Halorhodospira halochloris: one gene and its partner. Each later gene encodes a partner of the first gene's protein in a complex. Links are inferred from orthologs where the notes say so. Each region holds a gene or a part of one and is shown in the gene's direction. Other genes may lie near its edges.

The links. Proteins that work in one complex are often made in the same cells at the same time.
Region 2: the proteins of trxB (region 1) and trxA are in contact, whole or in part, in a crystal structure (PDB 1F6M), measured with the Escherichia coli proteins. The link is inferred for Halorhodospira halochloris from one-to-one orthologs.

The regions. Positions count from the first base shown.
Region 1 is NZ_AP017372.2:2,528,741-2,532,405, reverse strand. What follows is about bases 419-3,249. They hold trxB (thioredoxin-disulfide reductase), read left to right. Parts: upstream 419-1,272; coding sequence 1,273-2,226; downstream 2,227-3,249. Other genes in these bases: HH1059_RS11585 (disulfide bond formation protein B), read right to left, coding at 2,853-3,249; HH1059_RS11590 (thioredoxin fold domain-containing protein), read right to left, coding at 2,306-2,806; HH1059_RS11600 (S9 family peptidase), read left to right, coding at 419-1,249. Outside these bases: more of HH1059_RS11600, read left to right, coding at 1-418; more of HH1059_RS11585, read right to left, coding at 3,250-3,347; HH1059_RS11580 (NAD-dependent epimerase), read left to right, coding at 3,543-3,665.
Region 2 is NZ_AP017372.2:1,955,821-1,959,111, reverse strand. Bases 3-2,871 are described here. They hold trxA (thioredoxin TrxA), read left to right. Parts: upstream 3-1,206; coding sequence 1,207-1,536; downstream 1,537-2,871. Other genes in these bases: rho (transcription termination factor Rho), read left to right, coding at 1,711-2,871; cysQ (3'(2'),5'-bisphosphate nucleotidase CysQ), read left to right, coding at 123-947; nudE (ADP compounds hydrolase NudE), read left to right, coding at 3-112. Outside these bases: more of nudE, read left to right, coding at 1-2; more of rho, read left to right, coding at 2,872-2,970; HH1059_RS08935 (hypothetical protein), read left to right, coding at 2,990-3,205; HH1059_RS08930 (hypothetical protein), read left to right, coding at 3,274-3,291. UniProt on the Escherichia coli protein: Participates in various redox reactions through the reversible oxidation of its active center dithiol to a disulfide and catalyzes dithiol-disulfide exchange reactions.

The DNA.
Region 1 (3,665 bases):
CGAGCTGGTATTGTTTGACCCGCGCCAGGACGAGGAAGAGCTGGTCGATGCCGACCCCGAGGGCGAGGTCGATCTTGACGGGGCGATCTTCTCCGAGGTGGATGATCGGCTGCTTGCCACAACCTATTTTGGTGATAAGCAGCGTATCTACGCCCATGATGAGGGCTTTGCCGAGAAGCTGGAGTGGTTGCGTGAGCAGCTTGGGGAGAGTGAGCTGAGTTTTACATCGCGTACAAGCGATGAGTCGCAGTGGACGGTTGGCGCGGCGCGCGATACCGATCCGGGCACGGTATATGTTTTTGATGCTGATCAGATGAACCTGGATAAGCTCTACGCGGGTAGGCCGGAACTGCCCAATGAGCACCTTGCCCCGATGCGCCCGATTCGTTACAGCGCCCGTGACGGCGAACAGATCCCCGCCTATCTTACCCTGCCGCCCGGCTCAGATGGAGAGGATTTGCCGGTGGTAGTAAATCCGCACGGTGGGCCCTGGTTGCGCGACAAGTGGGGGTATAGCGGCACCGTGCAGTTTCTCGCCAACCGCGGCTATGCGGTATTGCAACCCAACTTTCGCGGCTCTGCCGGTTACGGCAAGGAGTTTCTCAACGCCGGCAATCGCGAGTGGGGCACCGGCGTCATGCAACATGACATCACCGATGGGGTGAAGTATCTGATCGATGAAGGGATTGCCGACCCCGACCGGGTTGCCATTTATGGTGGCTCATATGGTGGCTTTGCTACGCTGGCCGGGCTGGCCTTTACCCCTGAGCTCTACGCGGCGGGCGTATCAGTAGTCGGTCCATCGAACATCATTACCTTGATTGAGACCTTTCCGCCCTACTGGGAGCCGGGCATGGAGCGCCTGAAACGGCGGGTCGGTGACCCCAAGGACGAGCAGGATAGAGAGCGCCTTAAGGAGCAGTCGCCCCTCTTTGCGGTCGATCAGATGCGCTCGCCGCTGTTGGTCGTCCACGGGGCTAACGACCCACGAGTGGCTCAACGTGAGTCAGATCAGATTGTGGCGGCGCTGCGTGATGCTGGCCATCCGGTCGAATACCTGGTGGCCCCTGATGAGGGGCACGGCTTCGTTGATGAGTTAAATAGGCTGGCGTATCTTGCTGCGACAGAGCGTTTTCTTGCTAAGCACATCGGTGGCCGTTATCAGGGCGAGTACGATGAGGCTATAGAAGGGCGTTTGGAAGAGCTGCGAGTAGATATAAACGAGGTCGAAGTTGACGACGGCGAATAGCAAGAGTTGAGGAGATCCTGGCAATGACAAATGCGCGGCACGTACCCTTGTTAATCCTTGGCTCTGGGCCGGCTGGCTACACTGCGGCGGTCTATGCAGCACGCGCCAATTTGCAGCCAGTGCTGATAACCGGCATCGAGCAGGGTGGCCAGTTGACCACCACTACGGATGTCGATAATTGGCCTGGTGATGCCGAGGGGGTCAAAGGGCCGGAGCTGATGGAGCGCATGCTCCAACACGCCGAACGGTTCGGCACGGAGGTCGTGTTTGACCATATCCATACTGCCGAGCTCGGTAAGCGCCCGTTTGAGCTGCAGGGCGATACGGGTGCTTATACCTGCGATGCCCTGATTGTGGCTACTGGGGCGTCGGCTCAGTACTTGGGCCTGGAGTCTGAGCAGACCTTCATGGGTAAAGGGGTTTCAGCCTGTGCTACTTGTGATGGCTTTTTCTATCGCAACCGTGAGGTCGCCGTGGTCGGCGGTGGTAATACTGCGGTGGAGGAGGCGCTTTATTTAGCCAATATCGCTTCCAAGGTAACGCTTATCCATCGTCGTGATAAGTTGCGTGCCGAGGCGATAATGCAGGAGCAACTCTTCCGGCAGGCCAGCGAGGGCAAGGTCGATATACTCTGGAACCACGTGCTTGACGAGGTGCTAGGCGATGAGATGGGGGTAACCGGGCTGCGCCTGCGTAATGTCGAGGACGATCAAGAGTCTCAGCTGGATGTCGCCGGAGTCTTTATAGCCATCGGCCATAAGCCTAATACCGAACTATTCGCCGGACAGCTAGACATGAGCAACGGCTTTATCCAGGTTCATGGTGGCCAGCAGGGCAATGCGACCGCTACTAATGTGCCGGGTGTCTTTGCTGCTGGTGATGTGATGGATTCTGTCTATCGTCAAGCGGTTACCTCAGCGGGTACGGGATGTATGGCCGCCCTGGATGCCGAAAGGTACCTGCAACAGATCAGCTAGATGGCGCCATCCTTGGCGCCATGCCTCTAAATCGGGGCAACCGGGGGCGCGCATACCGGTTTGCTAAAACGGGAGGCCGCTACTGTTCCTCCCGGTACTGTTCGGCAACGCTTTCCAGGCCGCTCAACTGCTGCTGATTGCCGCCGCTGAAATGGTAGGTCTCGCCATTGGGGTGGCGGTAAAAGATGGTCGGCACACTGCGCACCCCTAAGCTAACGGCAAGCTGGCGGTTCTCTTCTTCGGCCATTTCACCATCTACATCAAGGGCCTCTTCGATGCGGTTGGCCGCATCACGCCGCGCGCCTTGGCCAAGGAAGCCTACCGGAATCCAGCGCCATTCAATATTGGGTGTGGCTCCTTCTGCGACGCGCTGATGGAGCTGATCACAAGCCGGGCATTGGGGGTCGGTAAAGGCGTAGACGATCATGTCACCGTCGCCCTCGGTTATATAATGGCTGTCCTGGAACTGTTCCAGCTCCGAAGCAGATGTATCGGTCGATTCACCCGGGGCATCATTAGGGCAGCCGGCGAGTAGCAAGGCTAAAAAGAGGATCTTTATGGTGGCCAAGCGTTTAGTCATATAGGCAACTCCTTCAACTGCATTAATGCTTGATACCGTGCCATTCTTAGTCACTGCGCCGGTCTGAGTGGGGTTTAAGCAAAGCATATCCGGCGAGTGCGCCGAACAAGACAAAGGCCACTAAGCTCCATAAGGGCAAAGGCACCCACAGCAGGCTGCCTGCTTGAGCACAGTCACTGTGGCCGGTGACAAACTCAACCACAATTTCGTTCAGCGGCAGCATGCTAAGCATCATGTCGGGACTCATTCCGCACTCGACCACATCCGGGTTCCCCACCACGTAGAGGTGTCTAATTGCGACACCGGCCCCAGCGCTTGCGACTAGAACAGCGGCGCCGCCGCAGGCGTATCTGCCTAGTTTGCTTTGCGGCCAGAGTACTAAGCCGGTTATGGCTACCAGCGCAAAGAGTCCCATGATTAATCGCTGAGTCCAGCATAGCGCGCACGGTTGCAATATCCCCAAGTGCTCTATCGCGGAGACAATTACCAGCGCAATAACGGCACCTGCGGTTGCCAAGCCGAGAGCTTGACGATTGCTCATAATCAAATTCTCCTCAACTATAGCAAACTCTACCCCATCTGCGTCATGATATGCCAACTGCTGGGTTTTAGCTAAGTACTAGTAAGAGAGGTGCTTAGTGTGTGTCAGTTGAGGACTTGAAGGGCTAACCGGAGTTTGGTGCAGTTCCCCGCTGGACTTATAACTCGGGGCGTAATGCAGTGAAAGGAGAGTGACGTGCGCGTATTGGTTACCGGTGCTGCCGGGTTTATCGGCATGCATGTGGCGCAGCGCCTGCTTGCCGAAGGTGTTCAGGTAGTAGGCCTAGACAACCTCAACGACTACTACGATGTGGCGCTT
Region 2 (3,291 bases), 570 kb from region 1 along the record:
CGTGCCCTGGCCCTTGGCCGAACTTCCCGCCTTGCTCGCTGAAGAGGAGCTTACCGAAGCACGCTCCATCGCCGCGCTCTATTTGGCCCGCGATTATTTGGCCGCCCGTTAACGGAGAACCTATGACCGCGCTTCAAGAGTGGTATACCTGGCTTGAGCCGCTGCGCGAGATCGCTGAGACAGCTGGGGAGAGAATCCTCGAGGTGTATCGTAGTAGTGATTTCGCCGTCGAGGCGAAAGACGATGAATCCCCCCTGACGCGCGCCGATCGCGCCGCTCATGAGACCATTGCTGCCGGCCTGCGGCGGTTGACGCCCGATATACCGCAGCTCAGCGAAGAGGGTGACGACATCGATGCCGTCACCCGGCGCAGCTGGAACAACTACTGGCTTATTGATCCGCTCGATGGCACTCGCGAGTTTATCAAGCGCAACGGCGAGTTTACGGTCAATATAGCCCTCATCGACAATGGCCGTCCGGTGCTCGGCGTGGTCCACGCCCCAGATCTGGCGACCACCTGGAGTGCAGCGGCGGGAGAGCGCGCCTACCGTTTCGATAGTAACGGTATGCAGACCATTGCCACACGCCGGGCGCAGTCGCCGTTGACCGTCGTGGTCAGCCGCTCCCACCGTGAGGCGGCGATCGAGAATATCCTGGAACGCCTCGGTGAGTACCATGAGTTATCAGTCGGCAGCTCCTTGAAGATCTGCCGAGTAGCGCAGGGCGAAGCGGATCTCTATCCGCGCTTTGGGCCGACCTGCGAATGGGATACCGGCGCGGCGCAGTGCGTGCTCGAGGCCGCCGGCGGCCGCATAATGGATATAGGGTTGCAACAACTGCGCTATAACCAAAAAGATTCTCTGCTAAATCCGGACTTTATTGCCGTTGGTGATGTTGACTACGATTGGCAACGATTAGTCTCAGCTCTTAACTGGGAGCAGCGTTAGCAACAACCCGGATAGCCTGCTGGGCTCCGTTAGAGGTTATAATAGTTGACATTAGCGCTTCCGGCAGCTATTTTCCGTACTAACGTCAATTTCTAACTCGAATTAAACCCGTCGGCCCTCCTGTAAGGGCTCGATAGTCCCGCATCCGAGTACCTGGCATGAAGCGAAGAGCTATGCCCGAAATCCATACAGGATTCCGAGGTCTACGGAAAATCCATCGTAATTTGTGTTCTGCATTAGAACCTGGAGGTTATAAATCGTGAGCGAAGGTGCTATCGTCCACGCAAGCGATCAAAGCTTTGATGAAGATGTGCTCAAGTCCAGCGAGCCGGTGTTAGTAGATTACTGGGCAGAGTGGTGTGGCCCCTGTAAGATGATCGCACCGATACTTGAGGAGATAGCTGGTGAGTACAAGGGCAAGCTCAAAGTAGTCAAGCTAAACATCGACGAAAACCCCGAGACCCCCCCCAAGTACGGCATTCGCGGCATACCGACCCTCATGTTGTTCAAGAATGGCAATGTTGAGGCCACTAAAGTCGGTGCCCTTTCCAAGTCACAATTAACCGCGTTTATCGACAGTAACCTTTAACGGAAGAGGCGCTTTTTTACCGCAGTGTGGTTATCTCCACAATTCATTTGCGCTACCATCTGCCAGCTCCCAGACCTTGTCCTCGAAGTCCGGCTGCTGATCCGGAGCGCAAGCCTTAGTCTAGGCCTTTACCGGTAAAAGCGCGCTCGTGTTCCCCCGCACTCAAAGCGAATCATGAATCTTACCGACTTAAAGAGAAAGCCTGCTACTGAGCTTCTGGAGATTGCCCAAGAAATGGGCATAGAGGGCACTGCCCGCTCGCGGAAGCAAGACATCATCTTCGCCATTCTCAAGGCTCATGCCAAGAATGGTGATTCCATTTATGGCGACGGGGTTCTGGAGATACTCCAGGACGGCTTCGGCTTCCTGCGCTCGGCGGACGCCTCGTATATGGCCGGGCCGGACGATATATACGTCTCGCCTAGCCAGATCCGGCGCTTCGCCTTGCGTACCGGCGATACCATCACCGGCAAGATCCGTCCTCCCAAAGATGGTGAGCGCTATTTCGCGCTGCTTAAGGTTGACCAGATCAACTATGAACCGCCCGAGGCAGCCAAGAACAAGGTTCTGTTCGAGAACCTGACCCCGCTGTTTACGCGTAATCGAATGCGCATGGAGCGGGGCAATGGGTCTACCGAAGACCTCACCGCCCGGGTCATAGATCTCGTCGCGCCGATTGGCAAAGGGCAACGGGGGTTGATCGTCTCCCCGCCCAAGGCCGGTAAGACCATGATGCTGCAGAATGTTGCGCAGAGCATCAACGCCAACTTCCCAGAGTGCTATCTAATCGTTCTGCTGATCGATGAGCGCCCCGAGGAGGTGACCGAGTTCGCGCGTTCGGTGCTCGAAGCCGAGACGGTCTCGTCGACCTTTGATGAGCCGGCTACGCGCCATGTGCAGGTCGCCGAGATGGTTATCGAAAAGGCCAAGCGCTTGGTCGAGCATAAGATGGATGTTGTCATCCTGCTCGACTCCATTACCCGTCTTGCCCGTGCCTATAACACGGTGGTGCCGTCATCCGGCAAGGTGCTGACCGGGGGCGTCGATGCCAACGCCCTGCACCGGCCGAAGCGCTTCTTCGGTGCCGCGCGCAATGTCGAGGAGGGCGGCAGCTTGACAATCCTCGCCACTGCCTTGGTCGAGACCGGGTCGCGCATGGATGAGGTGATCTACGAGGAGTTTAAGGGCACCGGGAATATGGAGCTGCACATGGATCGGAAGATCGCCGAGAAGCGGATCTATCCGGCCATCCACCTCAACCGCTCCGGTACCCGCCGTGAAGAGTTGCTGATGACCCCCGAAGAGTTGCAAAAGACCTGGATTTTGCGCAAATTGTTGCATAACATGGATGAAGTGGCGGCGGTCGAGTTCCTCCTGGATAAGCTCAAGGATAACAAGACCAACGCTGAATTCTTCGAGGCTATGAAGCGATGAGTAAAGGCGGGGGGAAGAGATGAGAGCAATTACCTTGATGGCGGCGGTATTTGGAGTGGCTACGCTGGGCCTGTCAGCGGCTATGCTTAGCGGCTGTGCCAACGATGCCTCTGAGCGTGCGGCACAGGAGGCTGAGCAGGAGAGGCTCGAGCGTGAGCGCCGTGATGAAGAGGTCCGTGACCTGGAGCGCGGCAAGGATGACGCCAGGGAGCGGATGCTCGACCGCGATAACTGAGATCCGATGTGAAAGCCTCACCGGGCTTTCCAGTGACAATATGGGGGAGATGGTCGCCCTCCCTCGCGTTGCTTCTTATTGCTCTT